DNA from 4 places in the Pantoea sp. Ae19-2 genome. Region 2 is predicted to be linked to each of the others. Evidence: predicted binding sites of a transcription regulator. Region 2 holds the regulator's gene; each other region holds the start of a gene.
What was found. Region 2 encodes LexA, which represses DNA repair genes until DNA is damaged. Its sites were predicted from a motif close to TNCTGTATGTACATACAGNA; they were not measured.

Region 1 (7,355 bases), 1.3 Mb from region 2:
GCTTCGTCTGGCGACGGTCTGGAATATCCCGGTCGCCACCAACCGGGCGACCGCCGATTTTATCATTCAGTCGCCGCTGTTTGATCAGCCCGTCGATGTCCGTATTCCGGATTATGCACGTTATCTTGCCGATCGCCTGAAATAACTCAGGCTTTACGCAGCACCGGCACGTCCAGCTCGCGGAAGGTCTCGACAAAGACCGAAGGTTGCTGCTTATCAAACAGCAACCAGACCTGCTGGCGTGCGCGGGTTAACGCAACATAGGCCAGCCGCCGCTCTTCCGCATCCGGAAACGCTTCGGGCTGAGGCAGCAAGCCTTCCTCAATGATGGACTCGCGCTGCGCCGCCGGAAAGCCTTCTTTACCTTGCTGAAGCCCCAGCAGAATGACGTAATCTGCCTGCTGGCCCTTACTGGCATGAATGGTCAGAAAATCGATGTTTAATTTTGGCCAGCGGGTTTTGGCTTTATCCAGCACGTCAGGACGCAAATAGTGGTAACGTGCCAGTATCAGCACCCGCTCGTGGGGTTTTGCGTAGCCACTCAGCTTATTCAGCAACGGCTCCAACTGATCCTGCGGTAACAGGGCAATGGATTTTTTATTGCCCTTAACCAGGCTGTTTAAGGGTTTGCGCAGCTGATGCGGATTCTGCTGGATGAAGCGATTTGCGACTTCACCAATCCGATCGTTAAAGCGATAGGTCGTGTCCAGCACGCAGCGATCGCCCTCACCAAAATAGTGATGAAATGCCGTTGTGAGGCTCATTTCAGCCCCGCTGAAGCGGTAGATCGCCTGCCAGTCATCGCCAACAGCAAACAGCGTAGTGCGCTTGTTTTGCTGGCGCAGGGCGCTGAGCAAGGCTGCACGCTGGGGCGAAATATCCTGAAATTCATCGACCAGAATATGCTTCCATGGGCTGATAAAACGCCCCTTTTCCAGGATCGCTACGGCCTGATGAATCAGCCCTGAAAAATCGACGGCGCCCTCTTCCTTGAGTGCGCTTTTCCAGGCCTTCAGCAGCGGTGCCATCAGCTTGATGCGTTTACTGAACAGCTCACGTAGCGCCTCAGGAACGCCGTCGATCATGGCGGCCTGTGCACCACCGTGCATGCGCATCAGGCTTAACCAGCGTTCAAGCCGCGGTGCCAGACGCTCAGCCAGGCGATCGTCCTGCCAGAAAGGCCCCTCGCCGACCTCCCACGCCAGTTCATCACGCAGCCATTGCCGCCAGCCATTCGCCTGGGCTTTCTTTTCATGGCATTGCTGACGCCAGTTGTCGATCAATAATGCCCGGCGCGCGGCGGCGTCGCTTTCCAGTTTACTGATGACAGGCTGTTTATTACTGCCTTCGCGGATAATGTGCAGGGCCAGAGAATGAAAAGTACGTGCCTGCATATCCGTTGCCTGTAGCCTGCTCTGGATACGGTCGTTCATCTCTTCAGCAGCATGACGGCCAAAGGCTAACAGCAGAATCTGATCGGCGCTGGCGAGTCGGCGTTGTAATAACCAGCCCGCCCGGGCGACCAGCACAGAGGTTTTGCCACTGCCCGCGCCCGCCAGTACCAGCACCGCATCCTCACCGTTTACCACGGCTTCAGCCTGAGATCCGTTAAGCGGCGTGGACTCAACCGTGGCGAAGAAATCCTGATAACGCGTGAGCATCGCAGCAGTCCAGTCGCGGTTACGCTGACGGATTGCGGCCTCGCCCTGTTGCAGCCAGTGTTGGCAAAATGCCCAATTTTCCCGACAGGACTCAAAATCGTTGATGCGTGACAGCGGGAGTGGCAAGGCATCAAACTGCTTGAGAATTTGATCGTTAATCGCCTGCAGCTCACTGCGTTTTAACCAGCGGTCCTGCTCACTGAACCCGTTAATTTCAGCACGAAGGCCCTGCAGAACCGAGGCACACACGTCACTCATCTCATGGCTCCAGTCCTGCCATGCCTGCATCAGATAATGATAAAAACGTTGTGTCTCCTGCCATTCAGTGCCATGCAAACGCACAACCTTATTGTCCGCCAGCAGAAACTCGAGCTCTCCCCAGACCATGCCACGCTTACAGGTAATGTCCGACAACTGGTTAAAGGGAATCAGATATTCGTGTTTATCACCACTGACTTCAACACCAGCGGTCAACAGGCGAACACGATTGTAAGGATGCTGGGCAAGCCGTTTGCCCATGGATGTTGCTTTAAGTTCCACGCCGACACCAACGACCGAGATAAAGAGTAATCGGAGTTTACCTGTCAGACTCTTGACGCTCCAGCCTTAAAACACGCTAAACTGCGACATATCTTGCGGAGTGCAAAAGGAAAAGCGGTTATGCGCACTGTTTTAAATATTCTTAATTTTGTATTGGGTGGCTTCTTCACCACGCTCAGTTGGCTGTTCGCGACACTGATCAGCATTGTGCTGATCTTTACCCTGCCGTTGACGCGTTCATGCTGGGAAATCACCAAACTCTCGTTTCTTCCGTTCGGCAATGAGGCGGTGCACGTGGATGTGCTGCGTCCCGACAGCAAAAGTCACATCATGAACACCGGCGGCACCTTCCTGAATATTTTCTGGCTGATTTTCTTCGGCTGGTGGCTCTGCCTGTCCCACATCTCTGTCGGTATTGTGCAGTGTGTCAGCATCATTGGTATTCCGGTGGGAATCGCGAATTTCAAGATTGCGGCTATTGCACTGTGGCCGGTCGGCCGTCGGGTTGTCTCTGTGGAAGAGGCGCGTGCCGCGCGTGATGCCAATGCCCGCCGCCGCTATTAGTATTCTGTCCGGATGGCGTAAGTATCTTTTTAACAGCACCTGGCGTTACCTGCTGCGGATTCTGTTCGCCTTAACCGGCTGTGCAGCAGTGCCCTGGGTGCTGCAGCAGATTGAATGGACCATTCCCCTCACGCTTGGGGTGGTCGCCGCCGCGCTGGCCGATCTGGATGATCGACTGGCGGGACGTTTAAAAAATCTGCTGATTACCCTGTTGTGTTTTTGCGTTGCGTCGGTTTCAGTGGAACTGCTCTTTCCCCATCCGCTGGCCTTTATTATCGGTCTGGCGATCTCCACCTGGGGTTTTATTTTGCTGGGCGCTCTCGGGCAGCGCTATGCGACCATTGCTTTCGGCGCCTTGCTGATTGCCGTTTACACCATGTTGGGCATCGGACTGTTTTCCCAGTGGTATCTGCAGCCCATCCTGCTGCTGGTCGGCGCGCTCTGGTATAACCTGCTGACGCTGTTGGGCCACGTCATGTTTCCCGTTCGCCCGGTTCAGGAGCAGCTGGCAGCCAGTTTCTCGCAGTTAGCGCAATACCTGGACGCCAAAGCTAACCTGTTTGATCCGGACGCCGATGCGCAGGATGATGCCACGTTTGTTGAGGCGGCGATGGTGAACAGCCAGCTGGTCGCCCAGCTTAATCTGACCAAAACCACACTGCAAAGCCGCTTGCGCGGCGACAGGGGCTCACGTGGTACCCGACGCAGTCTGCACTACTATTTTGTTGCTCAGGATATCCACGAACGCGCCAGCTCTTCTCATCTCCAGTATCATTTACTGCGCGGCAACTGGCGCTATAACGAAATTCTGTTCCGCTTTCAGCGCCTGCTGAATATGCAGGCTCAGGCCTGTCGGCAACTGGCCCGGTCTGTTTTACTGCGCGAACGCTGGGAACATGACAGTCGTTTTGAGCGTGTTTTTGAACGCTTACATAATGCGATTCAACGCCTTGAAGATAGCCATCCGGATGCCACGCATACCCGGGCCCTGTTTTGGTTATTACGTAATCTGCAGGCGATTGATGCGCAACTGGCTTCTCTCGAATCTGAGCAGGCACTGGCCGACGATCCGCAGCACAGCGACAACATGCTGTCACGTGAAGAGATCAGCGGCTGGAGCGACATCAAGCTGCGCTTCAGCCGCCACCTGACGCCCTCTTCGGCCCTGTTCCGTCATGCTGTCAGAATGTCAGTGGTAATGTGCACCGGGTACGGATTCATTCAGGTTACCGGTCTGGAACGAGGCTACTGGATTCTGTTAACCAGCCTGTTCGTTTGCCAGCCCAACTACAGCGCGACCCAGCGCAGGCTGGCACTGCGCATCGGCGGCACGCTGGCTGGCATTGCCATTGGGTTGCCATTGCTCTGGCTGGTGCCCTCAGTAGAAGGCCAGCTGTTTCTGATTGTCGTGACGGGCGTACTCTTCTTTGCTTTCCGCCAGGTGCAATACGCGCATGCCACCTTGTTTATCACCCTGCTGGTTCTGCTCTGTTTTAATCTGCTGGGTGAGGGATTTGAGGTCGCGCTGCCGCGGGTAGTGGACACCTTACTGGGCTGTGCGCTGGCCTGGCTCGCCGTGAGCTTTATCTGGCCTGACTGGCGTTTTCGTCAGCTTCCGGCCGTTGCCACTCGCACGCTTAATGCCAACTGCCGTTATCTTGATGCGATCATGGAGCAGTACCATCAGGGCAAAGACAATCGTCTTGCTTATCGTATTGCGCGACGTGACGCCCACAACGCCGATGCTGAGCTGGCATCGGTGGTATCAAATATGAGCAGCGAACCCCGTACCAGCACTAAGCTCAGGGAGTCGGCATTTCAGTTACTCTGCCTGAATCACTCCTTCCTGAGCTATATCTCCGCTCTGGGCGCTCATCGCGACAAAGTGACCCAACCAGCCCTGCTGGCCCTGCTCGACGATACAGTATGTTATGTTGAAGATGTGCTGCAGACGGATGTCGTCAGCGACAGCCGGGCAGAGAAAATGCGTATTGAGCTGGTGCAGCGCATCGCGCAACTGACCGCCGAGCCCGATCCGCGTGCGCCGCTGGTTTTGCAACAGTTGGGCTTGCTGGTTGCCCTGATGCCCGACATTGCGCGCCTGCGACGCTCGCTGGACAGGCGCTAACGGCCTTTTTCTTTACATTCCGGCGTACTGAGTGCGGCCTGATACCATTCGCCTAACTCGGTTTTAATGGTTTGTGGCAGCGCCGCATGATGATGGCCGGAAATCGCCCCTTCAAGCGCTAATAAGGTTTTAAGGCCGAGGTGTTGATTATTGCGCCGCAGCCTTAACCAGCACTGCCTGGCCCCCGTTTCACGCAGATGTTTGACGGTACAAATACCTATCTCATGCAGCATCATTTCCAGTCGCAGGCTGACGTTTGGTAAGTCTTTTAACCGCACCTTACCCAGCCGCTCATTGTGCTCACGTTGGGCGGTTTGCAGAGACGCAGCAGAAAGGCGAACCAGATGCTCCGGATGCGCCCACAGGCGATCGTCTACCTTAAAATAGTTGAGGCTTACCGCAATACCCCGCTTATGGAATGTCAAGGGTTCCAGCGGCTGCTTTGCCCCATATTCCCGTAATGCTTCACTGGCACGTAAGTAGAGTTCGTCTTCTTTTACCAGCGCAAAAACCACGCGCTCAACAGCCAGTGCGTAGCCACCGAACTGGGTACGGGATTCAATTTTGCCCAGCGGTGCCAACTGCTGTATTGAGCGTAAAATTATCCGCTTCTGTTTCTTCATTTCATCACCTCCTTGTAACAAAAGCCTGCTAAAAATCTTACTATTCAGGAAGTTAGAAGATAATTAAATTCAGTTAGAGGTTCAATGAATAAATCCGTTAAAAGACAAGCTGATGCAAATTTTGCGAGGCGTTTTCAGAAATTCAGGTTGATCTTTATCCAGGATGCCATTACTGTACATCCATACAGTCAACTGCTGAGTGATTAATTTATGCGCACCCAACATACCAGTAATGTATGCTCTGCTCACCGTTACGCTTCGTCCTCTGTTCCGGCTACTCATAAAGGCTGGATTACTGAATTACGCTATAGCGAACAACCCGGAATGATGCAGATGCTGCTGTTACCACTGCTTCAGCAATTAAGCCAGCAGTCTCGCTGGCAGCTGTGGTTAACCCCCGCGCACAAGTTGAGCCGGGTCTGGATGCAGGAAGCCGGTTTGCCACTTGAGAAAAGTATGCATATCGCCGATGCTGAACGTTACAATGCCGTTGAAGCGATGATCAAAGCGCTGCGCACAGGAAATTACAGCGTGGTTTTGGCCTGGATTCCTTATGAATTAGACGTGGACGAACGTCGTGAACTTGAACGTGCAGCAGCGGAAGGAAAGGCGTTGGGGCTGATTTTACGCTCGGGTGAAACCCTCAAAACGGCAGTAAGACCAGAAAACTCGCTAAAAATTCAGTCTGATTTGTTTCATTAAGTAAAAAATGAGATTTATCTCAAGCAGTTTTTTATCTCGCTTAAGGCTAAGGCACTGATTCTGCTCCCCCCAGCAATGACAACGGCTTAGCCCCCATTTTGTGGGGTAAGCACCTCACAGAAGTTCAGGGTAAATTGTTAGAATTTATGTATAAAACACTGTTTTTTTACATAAGTGCCTCACATCACACTTGTAAGTTTCCAATCTCGTTGTAGACTTTATCTCGCCAGGGTGCTCAATAACCTCCGTTTTTTGCGGTAGAGTCATAAGCGAGCGTTTTGACCCGGCGAAGGATTAAACCAAGAGCAACCTTTATGCTCATTGCCTATTTGGATGATAACGAGGCGCAAAATGAAAAAGACAGCTATCGCAATTGCAGTGGCACTGGCTGGCTTCGCTACCGTAGCGCAGGCCGCCCCAAAAGATAACACCTGGTACACCGGTGCTAAACTGGGCTGGTCTCAGTATCACGACACTGGCTACTACGGTCACAATTACCAAAACAACGACGGTCCAACTCATGAAAGCCAACTGGGCGCAGGCGCGTTCGCTGGTTACCAGGCTAACCCATACCTGGGTTTCGAACTGGGCTATGACTGGTTAGGCCGCATGCCTAATAAAGGCAACCAGATTAACGGCGCATTCAAAGCACAGGGCATCCAGCTGGCTGCTAAACTGAGCTACCCAATCGCAGACGATCTGGACATCTATACCCGCCTGGGTGGCATGGTATGGCGTGCAGACTCTACTCAGCAGAACCTGGCTACTGGCACTCGCATCAGCGACCACGACACCGGTGTTTCTCCACTGGCAGCCGTTGGTGTTGAATATGCTCTGACCAAAAACTGGGCAACCCGTCTGGATTACCAGTGGGTTAACAACATCGGTGATGCACAGACCGTTGGTGCTCGTCCAGACAACGGCATGCTGAGCCTGGGTGTTTCTTACCGCTTCGGTCAGGATGATGTTGCTGCGCCAGCTCCGGCTCCAGCACCAGCTCCAGCACCAGTGGTACAGACCAAGCGTTTCACTCTGAAATCAGACGTTCTGTTCACCTTCAACAAGTCAACCCTGAAGCCAGAAGGTCAGCAGGCTCTGGATCAGCTGTATAGCCAGCTGAGCTCCATGGATCCTAAA
Region 2 (7,355 bases):
TGTGGTGTTAGGACTGATTGCCTTTGCCCTGGTGCTGAGCATGAACCTGATGACCATCATGCTCTCGGTCGTGGGCCTGGCACTGGCCTGGGTCTATCCGTTTATGAAGCGCTATACGCATTTGCCGCAGGTGGTGCTTGGCGCGGCGTTTGGCTGGGCGATTCCCATGGCATGGTCGGCAGTTAGTGAGTCCTTACCTCTTGTCTGCTGGCTGGTATTTCTGGCTAACATTTGCTGGACGGTGGTTTATGACACGCAATATGCCATGGTCGATCGCGATGATGACCTGAAGATTGGCGTTAAATCAACGGCGATACTGTTTGGCCGCTACGACAAATTCATTATTGGTTTGCTGCAGTTGGCGACGCTGGTACTCATGGCGTGGGTAGGGATGATTCTGGATCTGAACGGGGCGTTTTACTGGACACTATTGCTGGCTGGCGGGCTGTTTGTTTATCAGCAAAAGCTGATCGCAGAGCGCGATCGCCAGGCCTGTTTCCGCGCTTTTCTGAACAACAACTACGTAGGACTGGTTCTGTTTCTGGGCGTGCTGATGAATACGCCGCCGTTTTCACAGCTTCTTTAAACGCCATTGACAGGACATCACAGCCAGCTTGTGGATTGGAAAGTGGGTCAAAGCGGGTAGTTGCGCCATGCCAGCACGCGGATAAAAAAGGCGACCTCAATGGTCGCCTTTTTCGTTGTCGCTGACTCGTTAATCGTGCGCGACAGCGCTCTCAATGGTCATGCGTACATCGCTGGTAACCAGCTCAGCCAGGATATGCCAGGTCGCCAGCGTCTGCGCCACGTCTGCATCGCCACTGTCGCTGATATAGCCTTCATCACGCAGTGTGAGCACCAGTGAGGAGAACACCGCTTTATCAAAGAACTCCGGCGCGTTGATGCCGTGCAACACGCTCAGACGCTGCGCCAGGGTACGGCTCTCTTTTTCCAGCGTGCCACGGTTGATGGTGGGCTTGGCACTCAGGATGGAGAAAGTAATGGCGTAGCGCTGCAGCGTCTCACGTACACCTGCGGCCAGCAGCTGAAGCGTACGGTAACGCGCGGTATTGAACGACAGCAGGCCCGCTTCAATGGTAATCAGCCCCTGACGCGTCAGTTCCTGGCACAAATCAGTGAGCAACTGCGGCAGTTGGTCATTGCTCCAGCGCAGGAACAGTTCGCTCTTCAGCATGGGGTAAATCAGACTGACCTGACGCAGCAGTTCGGCTTCGCTCAGATTACGGTGCTGCTGCACAATCGCCGCAATCAGCGCTGGCATTACCAGCATATGATGAATGTTATTACGGTAGTAGGTCATCAGCACGGCCTGCTCGCGCGGCAGAATAATGATGTCACCAATACTGTCTTTCTCACTCTCGAACTTGTTCATGCTAAGGGCATGGTCCAGCAAGGCTTCGGCGGACATGTCTGGCAATGTTGCATCCGGTGAGTAGGGCACATTGCGCAGCAACTGGGTGTAGCACTCCAGTTGCTCAATCAGCTGCTCGCGAGTTAGTGAGCGCTGACGTGAAGCAAGCAGGGCGGTCACGCACAGGTTCATGGCATTCGCCGCGCCGGCTTCATTGATTCGCACCATGATGGTGGCCGCGATATCATTCGCCGTTGGGGTTAACCAACCCGGGCGTTGGGCTTCAATGGGATCGATAGAATCCCGCCATTCAGGAACGCGCTTGTTCAGATAATTTATCAGCGGCAGCGGCTCACCAAAATTCACGTATCCCTGGCCGAGGTTACGCAGCTTGCGCAAGCCGCGCACCATCTGCATAAAGCCTTCTTTCTCTTTAACGGCACCGCGCAGTTCTTTCGCGTAGGTTCCCACTTCCATGACGTGTTCATAGCCGATGTAAATAGGCACTAACGTGATAGGGCGCGTACCGCCGCGCAACATGGCCTGCAGCGTCATGGATAACGTCCCGGTTTTAGGATCCAGCAGTCGGCCAGTACGTGAACGGCCGCCTTCAACGAAGTACTCGACGGAATAGCCGCGGGTAAAAAGCTCGCCCAGATATTCGCGGAAAACGGTGGAGTAGAGCTTGTTGCCCTTAAAGGTACGGCGAATAAAGAAGGCACCCAGACGGCGGAAAATCGGCCCGGCAGGCCAGAAATTCAGGTTAATACCGGCGGCGATGTGCGGCGGTACCAGCCCCTGGTGATACAGCACGTAAGACAGCAGCAGGTAATCCATGTGGCTGCGGTGGCAGGGCACATAAACGATCTCGTGTCCGTCCTGCGCCAACTGACGCACGCGCTCACCGCCGTTCACATTGATACCCTGATAGAGGCGGCTCCAGAGCCAGCCCATTACCCGGTCCGTCACGCGAATGGCTTCATAGGAGAAGTTGGCGGCAATCTCTTCCATCATCTCGATGGCGTTCTGCTGCGCTTTCTCATGGGAAATCTTTTTACTGCGTGCTTCGTCTTCTACCGCTTTTTCAATCGCCTTCGATTGCAGCAGGCGGTTGAACAAATCCTGGCGCGCGGGAAGGCGCGGGCCAACAGCCGCCAGACGCTGACGGGCAAAGTGGATACGGGCAACCCGGGCCAGTTTCTGGGCGATGGATTTATCCGTGCCGTGCTCAGTCGCCATACGACGCAGAGAGACGGTCGGTGAGAAGCGCACAAAACTGTCACGTCCATGCCAGAGCACGGCAAAGAATTTTTGTACGCCGTTAAGCAAGCGCAAATGCGGTGGATTGTCTTCACCCTGCACTTCCCGGCCAGGTGCACGACCAAACATAACTGAAACCGGTAACATCTGAATATCAAGCTCAGGATTACTGCGGTGCAGATCAAGATATTCGTGGAAGATTTTTACCGACTCGACGCTGGGCACGAAATAGGGGAACACGCGCGGACCGTCGTGAATAAAGACATGGCGCGGCAACAGGGCCCCGTCAATCTCCAGTGGTGAGAGCGGATCGGGCAGATCGTGCCGGATGCACTGCGCACGCAAAGTGAGGAGATCGGCCTTTGAATCATAAGGCAGGACATACATAATAGGCCGGGTAGGATCCAGCCCATGTTCGGATACGGGATCGGCCGGAATGGCCTTACTCTTTACCAGAAACGAAAGGGGTAAATTCAGTAATTTATAAAAAAGTATACGCCAACCTGACATAGACAATATGAAGCCTCTTGTTAGCAAAGCGGCGCAAGCTTATCAGAAAGCGCAGCAAAAATCTGTGACAGCGACAATTGTGCGCTGCCCAATATTGACGTCAATCCTTTGAAAAGAGTTCCTTTATTATGACAAATAATGCCACCGGCCTTAACCGTATTGTGAAAGCGGCCGGCTATTCATGGCAAGGTCTGCGTGCTGCCTGGCAGCACGAAGCCGCTTTTCGTCAGGAAGCGGTTGCCGCAGTGGTGGCGATTATCCTGGCCTGCTGGCTGGATGTCGATACTGTTTCGCGCATCCTGATGATTGGTTCTGTCGTGCTGGTGATTATTGTCGAAGTCCTGAACAGCGCGATAGAAGCCGTGGTAGACCGCACAGGCCAAGAGCGTCATCCGCTTGCCGGGCGGGCAAAAGACATGGGATCCGCTGCCGTTTTTATCGCAATATTACTGGCCCTTTTTGTCTGGGGAACGCTGCTTTGGTCGCATTTGCGATAAGCGTTCCATCTCGGCTCAAATAACTGATTTTGACCTGAGTTTTGGTTTCCATTTCACCAATACCTGTATATACTCACAGCGACTGTATAAACAACCAGGGGGCGGGATGAAAGCATTAACCAGCAGGCAGCAACAGGTCTACGACTTGATTCGCGACCACATTAATCAAACAGGCATGCCGCCAACGCGTGCAGAAATTGCTGCACAACTCGGTTTTCGTTCGCCCAATGCGGCCGAAGAACACCTGAAAGCACTGGCGCGTAAAGGCGTGATTGAAATTGTCTCTGGTGCGTCCCGCGGTATCCGTTTGTTAATGGAAGAAGAGCCATCAGAGGGCCTGCCGCTGATCGGTCGTGTTGCCGCCGGTGAGCCATTACTGGCCCAGGAACACATTGAAACGCATTACAAAGTGGATCCCGACATGTTCAAGCCTTCAGCGGATTTCCTGCTGCGCGTAAGCGGTATGTCAATGAAAGACATCGGCATCATGGATGGCGATCTGCTGGCCGTACACAAAACGCAGGACGTGCGCAATGGTCAGGTTGTGGTGGCGCGCATCGATGACGAAGTCACGGTAAAACGCTGGAAAAAGCAGGGTTCTGTGGTGCATCTCTTACCTGAAAACAATGATTTCGAGCCTATCGTTGTTGACACCCGTGCCCAGTCACTGACCGTTGAAGGTCTGGCCGTGGGCATTGTGCGTAACGGTGAGTGGCTGTAAAACCGGTTAAGATTGTCGGCTTTCGTCAATCTTACTATTCCCCTGCTTGTCCTTACTTTTCCGCTGTGGGTTGACCTGAAACCCCGGCGGTTCATCGCACGGATTCACGAATGCGCTTTCTGACGGCTACCGATAAAAAACTGTGGCGGTTAGCGCTGCCCATGATCCTGTCAAATATTACGGTTCCTTTGCTCGGCTTGGTCGATACGGCCGTTATTGGCCATCTCGACAGTCCGATCTATCTGGGCGGCGTCGCCGTAGGCACGACCGTCACCAGCTTTGTCTTCATGTTGCTGCTTTTTCTACGCATGAGCACTACGGGCTTAACGGCACAGGCATTCGGTGCGGGCGATAAGACCGCGCTGGCGCGTGCGCTGACACAGCCACTGATCATCGCCCTGGTGGTCGGCATCCTGTTTATCTTCCTCCGCTATCCCGTCACCGCATTGGCGACCCGCTTTGTCGGTGGGGATCCGTCGGTGCTGGAACAGGCTGCCCTGTTTATTCATATTCGCTGGCTCAGCGCGCCCGCAACGCTGGCTAACCTGGTAATCCTGGGCTGGCTGCTGGGCGTTCAGTATGCCCGGGCACCCGTCATCCTGCTGGTGGTGGGGAATGTCATCAATATCCTGTTAGATCTTTGGTTGGTTCTGGGCCTGCACTGGGGCGTGGCCGGTGCTGCCACCGCCACCGCGCTGGCAGAATACGCGACGTTGCTGGTCGGTATGGCAATGGTGTGGCGCGTATTAAGGCTCCGTGGTATCAGGTTTGATATGCTCGCCCGCAGCTGGCGTGGCGATATTCACCGCCTTCTTCGCCTTAACCGCGATATCTTACTGCGCTCATTGCTCTTGCAGCTCTGCTTTGCCTCGCTGACCGTACTGGGTGCCCGTATTGGCCCGGATGTGGTAGCGGTAAATGCTATCCTTCTGATGTTTATCACTTTTACCGCTTATGCCCTGGACGGCTTTGCCTATGCCGTCGAGGCCTTTGCTGGCGAAGCACACGGGGCAAAAGACGGTAGCCGACTGCAGCAGGTATGGTTGTCTGCCTGTCGCCAGGCCCTGTTAGTGGCGCTGTTTTTCTCGCTGGCCTATGCTTTTTTTGGCTATCAGATCGTGACTTTGCTGACTTCTATTCGTGCACTGCAAGAGGCGGCCGATAGTTTTCTGATTTGGCAGATGGTGTTACCGCTGATCGGCGTCTGGTGCTATCTACTGGATGGCATGTTTATTGGCGCAACGCGGGGCAGAGAAATGCGTAACAGCATGGCAGTGGCTGCGCTGGGTTACTTCCTGACGCTCACGACACTGCCTTGGCTGGGCAACCATGGTTTGTGGCTGGCTATCGCCGTTTTCCTGGCCCTGCGCGGCTTATCCTTGTGGCTGGTCTGGCGTAAGCACTGGCGTAATGGCACCTGGTTCAATGCCTGACCGCTCAGCCGGAATTATGACGCAGGATACATAATATTTTCATTTTTTCCGGCAATCCTGAGATTACCTACTACAATTAACTTTGAATGGCGCTGATGACCAGCGCTTTATATCGTGATTTTGCTTAACTGCAAGATAATGCGAAACCGAAGGATAACGTGGAGGTCTGCAATGAATAAAGACGAAGCGAGTGGTAACTGGAAACAGTTCAAAGGAAAAATGAAAGAGAAATGGGGCAAGCTGACCGATGATGACATGCAAGTCATTGAAGGTAAACGCGATCAGCTGGTCGGTAAAATCCAGGAACGTTACGGCTACGCAAAAGAAGAAGCGGAGAAGGAAGTAACGGCCTGGGAAGGTTCTAACAAAGATTACCGCTGGTAATCACGCTTTTCAGGGACGCTCCTACCCGGGTCGGTACGCTCATGCCGGCCACCGCACAAGGATGTGCAAACTAGCCCCGCTTACCGCGCTTTTTCCCTTCAGTATGATGATCGTGATCACAATGTTCATGCTGTTCACACGCCTCAACTTCAGCACAGTTCTCACATAAGCCATGCGCTTCGATCACGCTATTTCTGAGGACAAAATGGGCTTCCTCAGCCAAAGAGGCGATGATCTGCTCCGCGCCCTGAGCCTGCTTTTCGGTCACGCCAGCACAGCGATCGCACACCAGCATAACCGACGTGTGTGCAGGCGCTTCGAAGTGATGGCACATTACGTAGCTGTTATTTGACTCCACCCGATGAATAAATCCCTGCTCTAGCAGGAAATCCAGCGCGCGATAAACGGTGGGCGGTTTTGCCTGTGGCTCGCTAACCCGCAGCTGATCAAGCAGATCATAGGCACTGATTGAGCCAGGCTGTCCGGCCATCAACCTCAGCACTTCTGCTCGCTGTGTTGTCAGGCGGACACCGCGCTGTAAACACAGCTTCTCAGCCTGGGTCATAATTTGCTCTGGCGTCATGGTTGACATGAAAGTTCTCCGCTGGACAGGTGATGTTATCTTATCACAATAATTATGTTGACGCTGAACCTCGCCAGGAGTCCCTAAGCCTGCCTTTTTGGCCGCTTTTCCCCCCTGTTTTCCCCCGGCAACAACCCGCCTGAGACCAGTGTATTTCAGAATGTTTATAGATATTTTTTACTTTTACTTTACATCTCACTGAGTTAAGCACTAATGTTTAAATGTTCTTAATAAAGTGCTGGCTCAGACCGGATTTGCCTGAAGCTTTTCTGGCGGTAACTGCACATATCGGATCGAAAAATAATCAATCCACGGAATTGCGCCACTATTTACTCTGAATTCACAGCAATAAAGCGTTAGCAATCCTCCACAATGGAGGTAACAAACTATTCAGTCGTTAATGTTTTGACGGCAATATTTCAGGTGATGATAAGCAAATGGCAAAATTAACCGTACCACGTTCCGTTCTGGTTTTTCCTGCAGTGTTCAATGCCCTGGTTTTTTCATCTTCCGCGCTTGCCGCAGGAACCTGGTATGATGCCCGTAACGATGCCATGGGTGGAACAGGCGTGGCGTCCTCGACCTACGGATCAGC
Region 3 (7,355 bases), 1.2 Mb from region 2:
AACGGACAGCGCGCTGCTGGCATCGCCCGGTGCGGTATTCCACCCGTCAGGCAGTCGTGAGAGAAACTCGTGGATGCCACAAGCCGCGATTAAGGCATCCAGACGTGCGGCGTCGAGGGGCGCGCCCATCAGGATATTTTCACGTAACGTTTCTGCCGGTAACTGGGGATTTTGTCCGACCCAGGCAAGATGCCGATGCCAGTCGCGTTGAACCAAATCGCGTAACTCAATCCCATTGGCTTTAAGCGAGCCCTGATAAGGTAAAAATCCCAGCAGCGCATTCAACAGCGCGGTTTTGCCTGCGCCGCTTTTACCGACCAGCGCGATGCGTCCGCCCGAGCGCAGAGTGAAATGTAAAGGACCACACAGGATTTTACCGCCGGGCGCGCAGACCACCAGGTTGTCAGCAACCAGCTCCAGTGGTGCGGCGGCGGCAAACGGGATAGTGCCGTTGCGCGCTTCTGACTGTGGCGTCGCCTGCATAAAGCGCTCAATGGCATCGGCGCCGCCGATGGCCTGCGCTTTAGCATGGTAGAAGGTGCCGAGATCGCGCAAAGGCTGAAAGAATTCCGGGGCCAGAATCAACACCAGAAAACCGGCAAACAGCGTAACGCCCTTGCCATAATCGCCAAAGTGCAACTCACCCAGGTAGGAAAAACCAAAATAAACCGCGACCACAGCAATAGCTAATGACGCAAAAAACTCCAGAACGGAGGAGGAGAGAAAAGCCAGCCGTAAGACGTCCATGGTGCGTTGACGAAAGTCTGTCGTGGTGGCGGCAATGGCCTGTTTTTCTGCTTCGGCCCGATGAAACAGCCTCAGCGTCTCCCGGCCGCGCAGGCGATCAAGAAAGTCACCACTCAGGCGCGCCAGGGCCAGAAAATTGCGCCGATTGGCATCGGCCGCGCCCATGCCCACCAGCGCCATAAACAGCGGAATCAACGGTGCCGTAGCCAGCAGAATCAATCCGGCGGCCCAGTTTAACGGAAACAGCGCAATCAAAATGGCGCAGGGGATGACGGCCGCCAGCGTCATCTGCGGCAGGTAGCGCGCATAGTACGCCTGCATATCTTCTGTCTGTTCCAGCAGTAAGGTTGCCCAACTGCCGGCCGGTTTGCCCTGAATCCAGGCGGGGCCCAGTGCGGATAAACGGTCCAGAATCTGTTTGCGCAGCGCCTGGCGAATAGCCTGACCGGCACGGAATCCTGCCTGCTCGCGCGCATAGTTCAGCATCGCCCGCAGCACGAAGCACAGCAGCAGTAACATAAACTGTGAAAGAAGCGACGGGGGCGACTGGTGCGTCACAATCAACGCCTGAAGCAACGACGCCAGCAGCCAGGCCTGCAGGATAATCAGCAACGCACTGGCGGAACCTGACAGTGAGGCGAGCCGTAACCAGGGACCGGCATGATGCCGCTGTTGACGAAGCCAACGGGTAAGGTGCTGCTGCCGCGATTTGTTCATGCGAAACCCACAGTGGCGAAGACAAAGGAAAAGAGGCGAGCCCCTCCCGCCTGGCGCATGAATTTAGCATGGTGATAATAAAAAAGGCGACTGAAAAACAGTCGCCTCAAACAATTAAGATCAGGTTATTAACAACTTACTTATCGTTTTTAACCAGACCATCAAGATAACGTTCTGCATCCAGAGCAGCCATGCAGCCGGTGCCCGCAGAGGTAATGGCCTGGCGATAGATATGGTCCATCACATCACCTGCAGCAAACACACCCGGAATGCTGGTCTGGGTTGCATTGCCGTGCAGGCCAGACTGAACCTTGATATAGCCATTTTCCAGCGCTAACTGGCCGTCGAAAATCGCTGTGTTTGGGCTGTGGCCAATCGCCACAAACAGGCCAGCGACTTCCAGCGACTCGGTTTTGTCGTCCAGCGTTGAACGCAGCGTCAGTCCGGTCACGCCCATCTGATCGCCAACCACTTCTTCCAGCGTACGGTGGGTATGCAGCACAATGTTGCCGTTGCTGACTTTTTCCATCAGGCGATCGATCAAAATTTTCTCGGCGCGGAAGCTGTCGCGACGGTGAATTAAATGCACTTCAGCGGCGATATTGGCCAGGTAAAGTGCTTCTTCTACCGCCGTATTACCGCCCCCGATCACGGCGACTTTCTGATTACGGTAAAAGAAACCATCGCAGGTAGCGCAGGCCGAAACGCCTTTGCCTTTAAACGCGTCTTCTGACGGCAGGCCGAGGTAGCGTGCCGATGCACCTGTGGCAATAATCAGGGCATCTGCGGTGTATTCGCCGCTGTCACCGGTTAAACGGAACGGACGATTCTGCAGATCCACGGAATGGATGTGGTCAAAAATGATCTCAGTGTTAAATTTCTCGGCATGCTCATGCATGCGTTCCATTAACGATGGACCTGTCAGATCGTGCGGGTCGCCCGGCCAGTTTTCCACTTCCGTCGTGGTCGTCAGCTGTCCGCCTTTTTCCAGACCGGTAATCAACACCGGATTCAGATTCGCGCGTGCAGCATAAACGGCTGCGGTATAACCTGCTGGACCAGAGCCCAGAATGAGCAACTTACTGTGTTTAGCCGTACTCATGCGTTCCTCAGTTTCATTCGTCTGACATAGCCTGCGATTGTAGGGAATAAGCCGTGTCATTGACAACACTTGCGCGCGTTTGTTAGCGATTACTGCAAAAGGCGTAGACGATGATTGCACTTTTTGCCTGCGGTTTGCGCCAAAAGGGGGCAAAAATTCACGTTGTTGCACCTTATCGCCCGAAAATACTCATTTAAAAACAGTGACCCAGCGATGTGTCTGGCATCTTGTCCTGAATTTAGACATTTTACTTTGACAATCGCCTGCGCATTTGCGAAAACAGTGTGAGAAGCGAATGACATCTTCGGAACAAAACGGGTTTTGCCGCCGGGTTTTGGGCAATGTGCCGAACGAATTTTGTCGTCTGATATGAGTCATGACGCATGATGTGGACAGACAACATGCGTCATACACATAGGTGCGACAGCACTGAGACGCCGTTATTTCACTTCAAAAAATGCCCCGAACAATGAGCGTTTTCAGGGGATGGCAGGTAAAGGGAAGGAATTAAGAGAGACAATAATAATGGTAGATAATAAGAAACGCCCCGGTAAAGACCTCGACAGGATCGACAGAAATATTCTGAATGAATTGCAGAAAGACGGTCGTATCTCAAACGTGGAACTTTCCAAACGTGTAGGATTATCGCCTACACCTTGTCTTGAGCGTGTACGTCGTCTTGAACGCCAGGGATTCATCCTTGGTTATACTGCGCAACTTAACCCTCACTACCTGGACGCCTCATTACTGGTATTCGTTGAGATTACTCTGAATCGTGGCGCACCAGATGTGTTTGAGCAATTTAACGCCGCTGTGCAAAAACTTGAGGAAACTCAAGAGTGTCACCTGGTTTCTGGTGATTTCGACTACCTGCTGAAAACACGCGTGCCCGATATGTCCGCCTACCGCAAGCTGCTGGGGGAAACCCTGCTGCGCCTGCCGGGTGTAAACGACACGCGTACTTACGTGGTGATGGAAGAGGTCAAACAGAGTAACCGTCTGGTGATCAAAACGCGCTGATGCGTGGCAGGTGCAAAGCCTGTGAAATTTCGGTACACTCCTGTGAATACATACAGGACCAGCGTCGGGTGAGCCCGACGCTGTTGTTTCTTACTTTACAGGCACCTGGAGAGTTCTCTTGAGCCAGGAATACACAGAAGATAAAGACGTTTCGTTACAGTCGCTGAGCAGTGGACGCCGTCTGCTGGAAGCGTTGCTCATTCTGGTGGCGTTATTTGCCGTCTACCTGATGGTTTCCCTGGTCAGTTTTAATCCTTCCGACCCGAGCTGGTCGCAGACGGCCTGGCACGAGCCTATCCATAATATCGGCGGTACGGTAGGGGCATGGCTGGCTGACACGCTGTTGTTCATCTTTGGCGTGATGGCTTACGCCATTCCACCGGTGATCCTTGGATTGTGCTGGATAGCCTTTCGCCAGCGCGATAATCAGGACTACTTCGACTATTTCGCCGTAGGTTTGCGCTTAATTGGCGTGCTGGCCCTGGTCGTGACGACCTGCGGCATGGCTGCACTGAATGCTGACGACATCTGGTACTTTGCTTCAGGCGGCGTGATCGGCAGCCTCGTCAGCAATGCGATTTCACCCTGGTTTAGTCCTGCTGGTGGCACCCTCACTCTGCTTTGCATCTGGGCAGCGGGCATTACGCTGTATACCGGTTGGTCGTGGTTGACCATTGCAGAACGAATCGGTGGCGTGGTCATGGGCGTGCTGACATTTGCCAGCAACCGTTCACGTCACGACGAACCCTGGCAGGAAGAGGACGAGGGCGAACATCATGAAGATGATGTGCCTGTTCTTCACGCGCAGCCCCATGACGACGATGACGTTCTGCTTTCTGCGCCCCGTAAGGCGCAGCCCGATCTGGACGAGCACGATCCGCTGCTGGCTAAGGCGGCAACAGCGACACGCGCTGCCGTCGCGGCAACCACCGACGCTGCTGAAATGCCGGTGGCACCCGTCCAGCAACCTGCAGCCAGCGTGGCGTCAACCTTTACCACGGCTACCGTGCCGCCGTCAGCCCCATCTGCAGCCCAGCCTGCGGTTGCGCCCGTGAATACTGTCGCCGCGCCCGCCCAGGAAGCGGCTGTACCTCATCCTGCTCCAGAGCGTCATTTTGCACCGCGTGATCCTGTTCCGCAGGATAAACCGGTCAGTGAACCGCCTCTGTACCGTTTTGAAATGCCGGATGAAACACCCGCATCCTCAGCACCCTTTACGGCCTATGAGGATGATGCGCCGAAGATGGGCAACTGGCGCGAGGCAGCCTCTGCTGCAACCCTGAGCAGTGCGGTAACGGCAGGCGCGGCAGGAAAAGCCGCGGCCTCGATGTCGCCCCTGTTTGAACCTGTGCCTGAAAATCAGGCGAATCCACAGGTGAAGCAGGGGATAGGTCCGGCGTTACCGCGGCCAAACCCGGTTAAATTACCGACCCGACGCGAACTGGCTTCTTACGGAATTAAACTTCCTTCCCAGCGCATGGCAGAAGAGAAAGCCAGACTGTCTGAAGCCCCGGCGGCTCCACAGGCTTCCGATCAGCCGCATAATCCAGACTGGTCAGCGGAGGAGCAGGATGCTCTGCAACAGGCTGAGTTACGTCAGGCGTTTCAGTCTGAGCAGCAACAGCGTTATGGCGAGAGCTGGCAACAGGATGAACAGAGTGAAGACGATGAACAGGCTCTAGAGCAGGCATCCCTGGCCCGTCAGTTCGCCGAGCAGCAGCAACAGCGTTATGAGACCGAATCTGCCAACAATGCGCCGGTATTCAACCTGGACACGTCTGCGGCCTTTGATTTCTCACCGATGAAAGATCTGGTTGACGACGGCCCGGTTGAGCCGCTGTTCACCATTGCGGCAACGCCGGAAACGGATGAGGTCGCGGCCAAACATGAGCCGTGGCAGCAAGTACAGGCTGCGCCGACGCATGCGGACGCGCAGAGAAGCATGCCGACGCAGAACGTTGCGTCGGATACCTTCGCGGCACCTGTCGAGCAGCCCGAACCTGTGGAAGAGGCGAAGCCGTCGTTGCATGACAGCCTGATTCATCCTTTCCTGATGCGCCATGAACAGCCGCTGGAAAAACCCTCTACGCCGTTGCCTTCTCTGGATCTGTTAACCGCACCGCCTGCAGAAGAAGAGCCGGTTGACATGTTTGCCCTTGAGCAGACGGCGCGCCTGGTTGAATCGCGCCTGGGCGATTATCGTGTTAAGGCTGAGGTCGTCGGCATCTCTCCCGGCCCGGTCATTACCCGCTTTGAACTGGATCTGGCACCGGGCGTGAAAGCCGCGCGTATTTCTAACCTGTCGCGCGATCTGGCCCGTTCACTGTCCACCACGGCGGTGCGCGTTGTTGAAGTGATTCCGGGTAAGCCCTATGTCGGACTGGAATTACCGAATAAGCACCGTCAGACCGTTTACTTACGTGAAGTGCTGGATTGTCCAAAATTCCGTGACAATCCTTCACCTCTGGCCGTGGTACTGGGTAAAGACATTGCTGGTCAGCCGGTAGTGGCCGATTTGGCGAAGATGCCACACTTACTGGTAGCGGGTACCACCGGTTCGGGTAAGTCAGTCGGTGTGAACGCCATGATTCTCAGCATGTTGTATAAAGCCACGCCGGAAGAAGTGCGCTTTATTATGATCGACCCGAAAATGCTTGAGCTGTCGGTCTATGAAGGCATTCCGCATCTACTCACCGAAGTCGTCACCGATATGAAAGATGCGGCGAATGCGCTGCGCTGGAGCGTCGGTGAGATGGAGCGCCGCTATAAACTGATGTCGGCACTTGGCGTGCGTAATCTTGCGGGCTACAACGAGAAAGTTGAGCAGGCTGAGGCGATGGGCCGTCCAATCCCCGATCCGTTCTGGAAACCGGGCGACAGTATGGACATGACGCCGCCGGTGCTGGAAAAACTGCCTTACATTGTGGTGATGGTGGATGAGTTCGCCGACCTGATGATGGCCGTGGGTAAAAAAGTGGAAGAGCTGATTGCCCGCCTGGCGCAGAAAGCGCGTGCGGCCGGTATCCACCTGGTGCTGGCCACCCAGCGTCCCTCGGTGGATGTGATTACCGGCCTGATCAAGGCCAACATTCCAACGCGTATCGCCTTTACCGTGTCGAGCAAAATTGACTCGCGTACTATTCTCGACCAGGGCGGTGCGGAGTCGTTGCTGGGCATGGGTGACATGCTCTATATGCCGCCAAACTCCTCCATGCCGGTTCGTGTTCACGGTGCCTTCGTGCGCGATCAGGAAGTACATGCGGTGGTCCAGGACTGGAAAGCGCGTGGCCGTCCGCAATACATTGAAAGCATTACAGCGGGCGAAGAGAGCGAAGGTGCGGGCGGCATCGACAGCGATGAAGAACTGGATCCGTTGTTCGATCAGGCGGTGGGTTTCGTGGTGGACAAGCGCCGCGCCTCGATTTCAGGCGTTCAGCGTCAGTTCCGTATTGGCTATAACCGCGCCGCGCGCATCATTGAGCAGATGGAAGCCCAGGGCATCGTTTCGGCACCGGGACATAACGGTAACCGCGAAGTGCTGTCACCGCCTCCCCACGATATGTAGAGCCTGAACGATAAGCTTTGAAACATAAATCAATGAGCCAGTTCTTGCTGGCTCATTGTTTTTTAGCCGTTTACCCCCATAGTTGATTAGGCTTTCGGTTTTTTCTCCTGTATTAAACGCAGGACAGCGACCAGGCTTAGTAGCGTTATCAACGGGAAACGATTTAATAAGGATTTAAGCAGATGAAATTACGCGTAATTGCCT
Region 4 (7,355 bases), 1.1 Mb from region 2:
TGATTATTCGTGAACCGCTGGAGGCCGCCGATATCAAGTACCGCCACGACCGCCAACTGCTGCGCGCCGCGCTGGAGCACGCCGTTCAGGGATTTAACTGAATCAGGACACCGCAATAAACAATGTGCGCAATTCCTGCAGCTGATCGCGCAGGCCAGCCGCCTGTTCGAACTCCAGGTTTTGCGCATGTTGCTGCATCTGCCCTTCCAGCTCGTGGATCTTTTTCTGCAACGCCTGGGGGGACAACGCCAGGTAATCGGCGTCTGCCTCAGCGGCATTGCGCTTAGCGGGCTTGGCTTTACCACGCGTTTTCACCACGTTATTGCCCAGTTCCAGAATATCGGTGATTTTCTTGTTCAGGCCCTGAGGCACGATGCCGTTTTCTTCGTTATGCCGCTGCTGCTTCTCACGGCGGCGTTCCGTTTCTTCAATCGCTCTGGCCATTGAAGGCGTGATCTTGTCGCCATACAGAATCGCTTTACCGTTAATATTACGTGCCGCACGGCCAATGGTCTGAATCAGCGAACGCTCCGAACGCAGGAAGCCCTCTTTGTCCGCATCCAGAATGGCCACCAGCGATACCTCAGGCATGTCCAGCCCTTCTCGCAACAGGTTGATCCCAACCAGTACGTCAAATTTGCCCAGACGCAGGTCACGAATGATTTCCATCCTTTCCACCGTGTCGATATCCGAGTGCAGATAGCGCACCTTTTCACCGTGCTCTTCAAGGTACTCTGTCAGATCTTCCGCCATGCGTTTAGTCAGGACGGTCACCAGGACGCGCTCGTTGATCGTAACGCGCTGGCGGATCTCAGACAGTAAATCATCAACCTGCGTCGCCACGGGGCGGACCTCAAGAATCGGATCCAGCAGGCCGGTTGGACGCACCACCTGATCGATGACCTCGTCGCCGGATTTCTCCAGCTCATATTTGCCCGGCGTTGCCGACACATAGATCGTCTGAGGGGCCAGCGCTTCAAACTCTTCGAACTTCATCGGACGGTTATCAAGCGCCGAAGGCAGTCGGAAACCGTACTCTACCAACGTCTCTTTACGTGCACGGTCGCCACGGTACATGCCGCCAATTTGGGGAATCGTGACGTGGGACTCATCCACCACCAGCAGGCCATCTGCGGGGAGATAGTCAAACAGCGTAGGCGGCGCCTCTCCCGGCCCACGGCCCGACAGGTAACGCGAGTAGTTTTCGATGCCGGAGCAGTAGCCCAGCTCGCCCATCATCTCCAGATCAAACTGGGTGCGCTGAGTGATGCGCTGCTCTTCCAGCAGTTTGTTGTTTTCCAGCAGGGTTTTACGCCGGTCGGCCAACTCAACCTTGATGTCTTCCATGGCCTGCAGAATGCGCTCACGCGGCGTAACATAGTGCGTTTTCGGATAGATGGTAAAACGCGGTACAACCGATTCAACCTGCCCGGTGAGCGGATCAAACAGGGACAGGCGCTCGACCTCTTCGTCAAATAACTCCACCCGCAGTGCCATATCATCGGACTCTGCCGGAAAAATATCGATGACCTCGCCACGCACCCGGAAGGTGCCGCGCTGAAACGCCTGGTCGTTGCGCGTGTACTGCAGCTCTGACAAGCGACGCAGAATGCTGCGCTGGTCGATGATCATACCGCGCGTCAGGTGCAGCATCATTTTCAGATAAAGATCGGGATCGCCCAGACCGTAAATGGCCGACACCGAGGCAACGACGATAACATCACGCCGCTCCAGTAATGCTTTAGTGGCGGAAAGACGCATTTGCTCGATGTGTTCGTTAACCGAGGCGTCTTTTTCGATAAAGGTGTCAGAGCTTGGGACATAGGCTTCAGGCTGGTAGTAATCGTAATAGGAGACAAAAAACTCCACCGCGTTGTCCGGGAAAAACTCCTTCATCTCACCATACAGCTGGGCCGCCAGCGTTTTGTTCGGTGCCAGCACCATGGTGGGCCGGTTAAGATCGGCGATCACGTTAGCCACGGTAAAGGTTTTACCCGATCCGGTAACGCCTAATAGCGTCTGGTGCGCCAGGCCATCTTCCAGTCCGGCTTCAAGACGACGGATCGCCTCTGGCTGATCGCCGGAAGGCTTGAAAGCGGAGTTCAGTTTAAAATCTTTACTCATGAATGCGGTTCCTGCAGATGAAAGACGGCGGGCAGCCCATTATTTTACTCTGCTATGGCGATTTTGCCAGAAAAAAATACTGGATATAATAACAGTATTGATGCACAGTAACGGCAACCACTTTACGCTTGACTCTTTGACATTATCGCGCGCGCTAACCGGATTCTGTTGCGCAAGGTTATCCCCAAGCCCGATATTGATTTAACATTTGTCAAGCATGTGTCATAAAATTGCAGTTTGATGAATCGGCCCCAATCCGGCAGGCTTGTTTTTTGCTAAGTCACTGAATTAATGTCGTTACTTTAAAAAGCCCAGATTCTCATCATCGGGTTACCAGGCCCCGTATTTCCTCGCTTCCAACCTGTTTTCATTACCTAATGCACAAGGTTATCCACAGGAATAGTGGATAACTAATGACAGCCCTTTGCACATCGGCTGTGTATAATTTTTTTCACTCCCCTTTGGGCGATAAAAAAATATTTTTTTTCGCTTATTTTCTGACGCTAACGGGTAGTGATTTAGCTATCAGCGCAATCCGTGCCTTGATCGGCGACAAGTGCGTCTCACTTTTCTTTTTTTTATTGCCCCATTAACGAGCAGGTGCACTTCCCGGCTTCATGAACCTGCACCAACGCTGTACCGCGTAAGCGTCCTGACGTGGAATTGTTAACTTTTATTTATCTTTAAACAGGGTGATTTTCACTGGTTAGCCCCGACTCCACTCACCGTTGAGACTCTGGCCTGGTAATTGCATGCTCTCTCATCTGAGTGTTACAGGCAGTAGCCGCGTGAAATGCGCCGCTATCTCATTAGAGCGATTTACCAGAAATGAACGGCGAAAGCATTCAGGTTAATTATCTGGAAGGAGCGCGTCAGATGCTAAGTTTACGGTCGGTGAATCAGTTTTACGGTAAAAATCATATTCTCTGGAATGTGGATCTTGATCTGCCTCCCGGCACCTGCACCGGCATACTGGGACGCCCCGGTATGGGAAAAACCACGCTGGTGAACTGCATTATGGGCAAGCTACCGATTAACAGCGGGACGATCAGCTGGCAGCAGGATGGCTCACCGCCGGAAGACCTGCTCTCGCAGCCTGCTGAGCTGCGGGCCCGACAGGGGATCGGGTTTGTTCCGCAGGGGCGCCACATTTTTACTCAGATGAGCGTTGAGGATAATTTACTCATTGCCCTACTGGCAGGCGCACAGGCGAATGACGGTTATCGGGCGATCCCGGAAATGATCTTTGATCTGTTACCCGCCCTCTATTCGCTGCGTCAGCAGCGCAGCGGCGACCTGCCGGTCTATCAGCAGCAGCAGTTGGCTCTGGCCCGTGCGCTGGTGCTGCAGCCCCGCCTGTTGATTCTGGATGAGCCCGCCGACGGCATGGCGCCCTGGCTGGAAGAAGAGATGGGGAATCTGATTCGTCGCCTTAATCGTGACTACGGCCTGACGATTCTGCTGCTTGAACAGCGCGTCTCGCTGATTCGCCGCGTGGCTGACAACTTTCTCCTGCTGCATCGCGGGCGCAATGTGGCACAGGGCAACGTCGCCCAGCTGGATGACGCGACCCTGGAGAAGTGGTTAACGGTGGCCTGATCGATCCGGCAGCGTCAGATAATGTCCACAGTTTGCCTGCTGGTCTTCCTGGGTTAGCCAGGGGATCACGCCCAGGCAAGGTGCAGGAAGCCGCTGCGTTAAGGCCGCCAGGTAGGCCTGATAACGCTGGCCGGGTGGCTGTACCGTATTGGCGATCCAGCCCGCCAGGTGCAGGCCGCGTGCGCGAATCGCATCGGCAGTCAGCATGGCATGATTGATACATCCCAGCTTGACGCCCACCACCAAAATGACCGGTAGCTGCTCCTCCTCAACCCAGTCTGCATAGGTTTGCGTCTCAGAAAGCGGCGTGTACCAGCCGCCCGCACCTTCCACCAAAATCCATTCTGCCAGCGGCTCAAGTTCCCGCAGCCCCGCCGACAGCGTGGCAAACTCAATCGGTCTGCCCTCATCCGCGCTGGCGATATGAGGTGAAGTCGGCTCCATAAACGCCAGTGGATTGACCTGTTCGTAGCGCAGCGGGACGTTGCTGTAACGCTGTAAGGTCAGCGCATCACTGTTGCGCACGCCTGCTGCGGTGAGCTCGCAGCCTGAGGCCACAGGTTTATAGCCCGCGCTGCGGTAGCCTGCGGCGGTGGCAGCCTGCAGCAGCGCCGCACTGGCAACCGTTTTACCGACTTCGGTGTCGGTACCGGTAACAAACCAGCGATTCAACATTGTGTCACTCCAAACATAAGATGGTAACTGAGGCGGAAACCCTGCTCATCCCGCGGCCAGTGGGCTTCGAGCTGAGCAAGACGCTGGCGCGTTAATACGCAGCCAGACCGTCCGGTATGCAGATGCGTTGCCCCGATGCCCTTCAGGGAGCGCATTGCACTCAGCGCATCGGGAAAATGCAGGGTAAGGGTTTGCGCATGGCAGCGCAGACGCTGTGTTTCACAGGCGGCAGCAATCTCCTGTGCAGGCAAAAAGCGGTTCGCATGGAGACGGCCATCCACCTGTGACCAGGCCTGATGCACTTCTTGCAGGGAGCCCGCGCTCAGGGTGGAAAACAGCAGACAGCCGCCGGGCCTGAGTACCCGGTTAAACTGCATCAGCGCCGCCTGAAGATTCTCGCTCCACTGCACCACCAGATTGCTCCATACGAGGTCAACAGACTGGTCTGCCAGTGGCAGAGCATCAATATCGCCGGCCAGATAGTGATGCGCGGCCCCGTTTTGCCGGGCCTGTTGCAGCATCTGCGGGGAAAGATCCAGCGCCGTGACCTCTTTACCCCGATCGCGCCATATCCGGCTGTACCAGCCGGTTCCGCATCCGGCATCCAGCAGTTGCAAACCGCTGTGCGCTGGCACCTGCGCCAGTAGCGCGTCCCCGCTCAGCCGCTGGAGTTCAGCATAGTGATCATACTGAGATGCGGCGCGGCCAAATGCCCGTGCAACCGCGCCTTTATCAACCTGCAGCGTCATACAGCGCCTCCAGCAGGGCATCAATATCCTCTGGCTCATGGACGGCGGTAAGCGTGATGCGCAGACGGGCCGTGCCCGGCGGCACGGTCGGCGGACGGATCGCACTGACCCAGCAGCCCGCCCTGGCCAGGCGCGCAGACAGCGCCAGCGCCTCGCCGTTATCCCCGACGATTAATGGCTGAATGGCGCTGGACGACGCCATAAGTTGCCAGGGCAACGAGGCCGCGCCGTGCCGGAAATGGGCGACATTACGCGCGAGACGTTGACGGCGGTCATCACCCGCCTGCACCTGTTTCAGCGACGCTAACAGCGCACTGGCCTGGGCTGGCGGCATCGCCGTGGAGTAAATCAGATGACGGGAAAATTGCACAAAGTAATCGGCGGTCGCCTCATCACACAACAGCGCGGCCCCGCTTACGCCAAAGGCTTTGCCAAAGGTCACCACCAGCAGGTCGGGTTTCATGCCCTGTGCCCAACAGCTGCCACGTCCCTGCTCGCCCGTCACCCCTATGCCGTGCGCATCATCGACCAGCAAACAGGCACCGGCATGTTTCGCCCGGTCGGCGATCGCCTGAAGGGGCGCGCTGTCGCCGTCCATACTGAAAACCCCTTCGGTTACCACCAGCGTTTGCCCTTCGCAGGGCGCATCGAGGCGCTTAGCCAGACTGAGAGGATCGTTATGGGTAAAGCGGCGCAGCTGAGCAGGGCTTTGGCTGGCGGCCTCCAGCAGCGAAGCATGCGTCAGTTTGTCGGCCAGAATGCGGTCATTTTTCTCTGCCAGCAGGTGAATCACCGCCTGATTCGCTGCAAAGCCGGAAATAAACAGCAGCGCGCGCGAATAGCCCAGCCAGTCTGCCAGCTGTGCTTCCAGCTCGGCATGTAAACGATGAAAACCGGTTACATGGCCCGATGCACCCGCACCGGCACCGGCCTCGTCCACGCCTTGTTGCCAGCCCGCCATGACGGCGGGATGCTGGCTCAGCCCAAGATAATCGTTACTGGAGAAATGGCGAAAGGTCTGACCGGCATGGCGGATCAGGCGCGTCTGATTCTCTTCAATCACGCGCCGTTCGCGCCAGCCATCTTCAGCACGGCGCTGTATCAGCGCCTGCTGGATGCGTTGCTGCCAGCTCATTACAGCGCCGCGTTATAGAATGTTTCTGTATCGGCATGAAGCAGTTGCTCACTTAACTGCTGCTGCTGGGCATTGTCGCCGTTTGCGGTCTGCGTATGCTCAGGATTCAGCCCCAGCTTACGGAACAGCAGCATATCTTTGTCTTCTTCCGGGTTCGGCGTCGTCAGCAGCTTGCAACCGTAAAAAATGGAGTTTGCCCCGGCCATAAAGCACATCGCCTGGGTTTGCTCGTTCATCTGCTCACGGCCTGCGGACAGGCGAACATGCGAGGTGGGCATCATGATGCGCGCCACGGCGATGGTGCGGATAAAGTCGAACGGTTCAACGTCATCATTGTCTGCCAGCGGCGTGCCTTTCACCTTCACCAGCATGTTGATGGGCACACTTTCAGGCGGCGTCGGCAGGTTAGCCAGCTGTACCAGCAGTCCGGCACGGTCGTTTACGGTTTCACCCAGGCCCACAATCCCGCCCGAACAGACCTTGATGCCGGCGTCACGCACTTTCCCCAGCGTATCCAGTCGTTCCTGATAGCTGCGCGTGGTGATGATATTGCCGTAAAACTCCGGTGAGGTGTCCAGATTGTGGTTGTAGAAATCCAGTCCGGCACTGCCTAAACGCTGCGCCTGACTGTCGCTCAACGTGCCAAGCGTCATGCAGGTTTCCATGCCCATCGCTTTGACGCCTTCGACCATCTTTTCCAGGTAGGGCATATCGCGATCGCTGGGGTTTTTCCATGCCGCCCCCATGCAGAAGCGGCTGGAGCCTGCGGCTTTGGCTTTTTGCGCGGAACGCAGTACCTCATCCACTTCCATCAGTCGCTCAGATTCCAGGCCCGTCTTGTAGCGGGCGCTTTGCGGGCAATATTTGCAGTCTTCCGGGCAGGCACCGGTTTTAATCGACAGCAGTGTGCTGACCTGCACCTGACGTGGATCGAAGTGCTGGCGGTGCACCTGTTGCGCTTCAAACATCAGTTCAAGAAATGGCCGATCAAACAGCGCCTGGGCCTGAGCCAGAGTCCAACGTTGTGACATTACTTACTCCAAAAAAGGTGTCATCCCGACAGTTAACGTGGT

Region 1: sulA (SOS-induced cell division inhibitor SulA) is a predicted target of LexA. The motif match lies at 5,687-5,706, and genes of this name have one in related genera.
Region 3: AAIE03_RS11050 (DNA translocase FtsK 4TM domain-containing protein) is a predicted target of LexA. The motif match lies at 3,625-3,644, and genes of this name have one in related genera.
Region 4: uvrB (excinuclease ABC subunit UvrB) is a predicted target of LexA. The motif match lies at 2,202-2,221, and genes of this name have one in related genera.

Annotation. Positions count from the first base shown of each region.
Region 1 is NZ_JBCHWE010000001.1:2,314,103-2,321,457, forward strand. It holds gene mgsA (methylglyoxal synthase) at 1-145, shown strand, start outside; gene helD (DNA helicase IV) at 147-2,201, opposite strand; gene AAIE03_RS10770 (YccF domain-containing protein) at 2,322-2,765, shown strand; gene yccS (YccS family putative transporter) at 2,746-4,893, shown strand; gene AAIE03_RS10780 (TfoX/Sxy family DNA transformation protein) at 4,890-5,516, opposite strand; gene sulA (SOS-induced cell division inhibitor SulA) at 5,727-6,218, shown strand; gene ompA (porin OmpA) at 6,570-7,355, shown strand, end outside.
Region 2 is NZ_JBCHWE010000001.1:3,637,080-3,644,434, reverse strand. It holds gene ubiA (4-hydroxybenzoate octaprenyltransferase) at 1-586, shown strand, start outside; gene plsB (glycerol-3-phosphate 1-O-acyltransferase PlsB) at 716-3,142, opposite strand; gene AAIE03_RS16750 (diacylglycerol kinase) at 3,271-3,639, shown strand; gene lexA (transcriptional repressor LexA) at 3,746-4,360, shown strand; gene dinF (MATE family efflux transporter DinF) at 4,471-5,793, shown strand; gene AAIE03_RS16735 (CsbD family protein) at 5,965-6,177, shown strand; gene zur (zinc uptake transcriptional repressor Zur) at 6,248-6,769, opposite strand; gene AAIE03_RS16725 (conjugal transfer protein TraF) at 7,198-7,355, shown strand, end outside.
Region 3 is NZ_JBCHWE010000001.1:2,387,969-2,395,323, reverse strand. It holds gene cydD (heme ABC transporter permease/ATP-binding protein CydD) at 1-1,464, opposite strand, end outside; gene trxB (thioredoxin-disulfide reductase) at 1,601-2,566, opposite strand; gene lrp (leucine-responsive transcriptional regulator Lrp) at 3,092-3,586, shown strand; gene AAIE03_RS11050 (DNA translocase FtsK 4TM domain-containing protein) at 3,705-7,151, shown strand; gene lolA (outer membrane lipoprotein periplasmic chaperone LolA) at 7,334-7,355, shown strand, end outside.
Region 4 is NZ_JBCHWE010000001.1:2,521,214-2,528,568, forward strand. It holds gene AAIE03_RS11655 (gluconeogenesis factor YvcK family protein) at 1-101, shown strand, start outside; gene uvrB (excinuclease ABC subunit UvrB) at 103-2,124, opposite strand; gene AAIE03_RS11665 (ABC transporter ATP-binding protein) at 3,001-3,723, shown strand; gene bioD (dethiobiotin synthase) at 3,709-4,398, opposite strand; gene bioC (malonyl-ACP O-methyltransferase BioC) at 4,392-5,147, opposite strand; gene bioF (8-amino-7-oxononanoate synthase) at 5,131-6,282, opposite strand; gene bioB (biotin synthase BioB) at 6,282-7,313, opposite strand.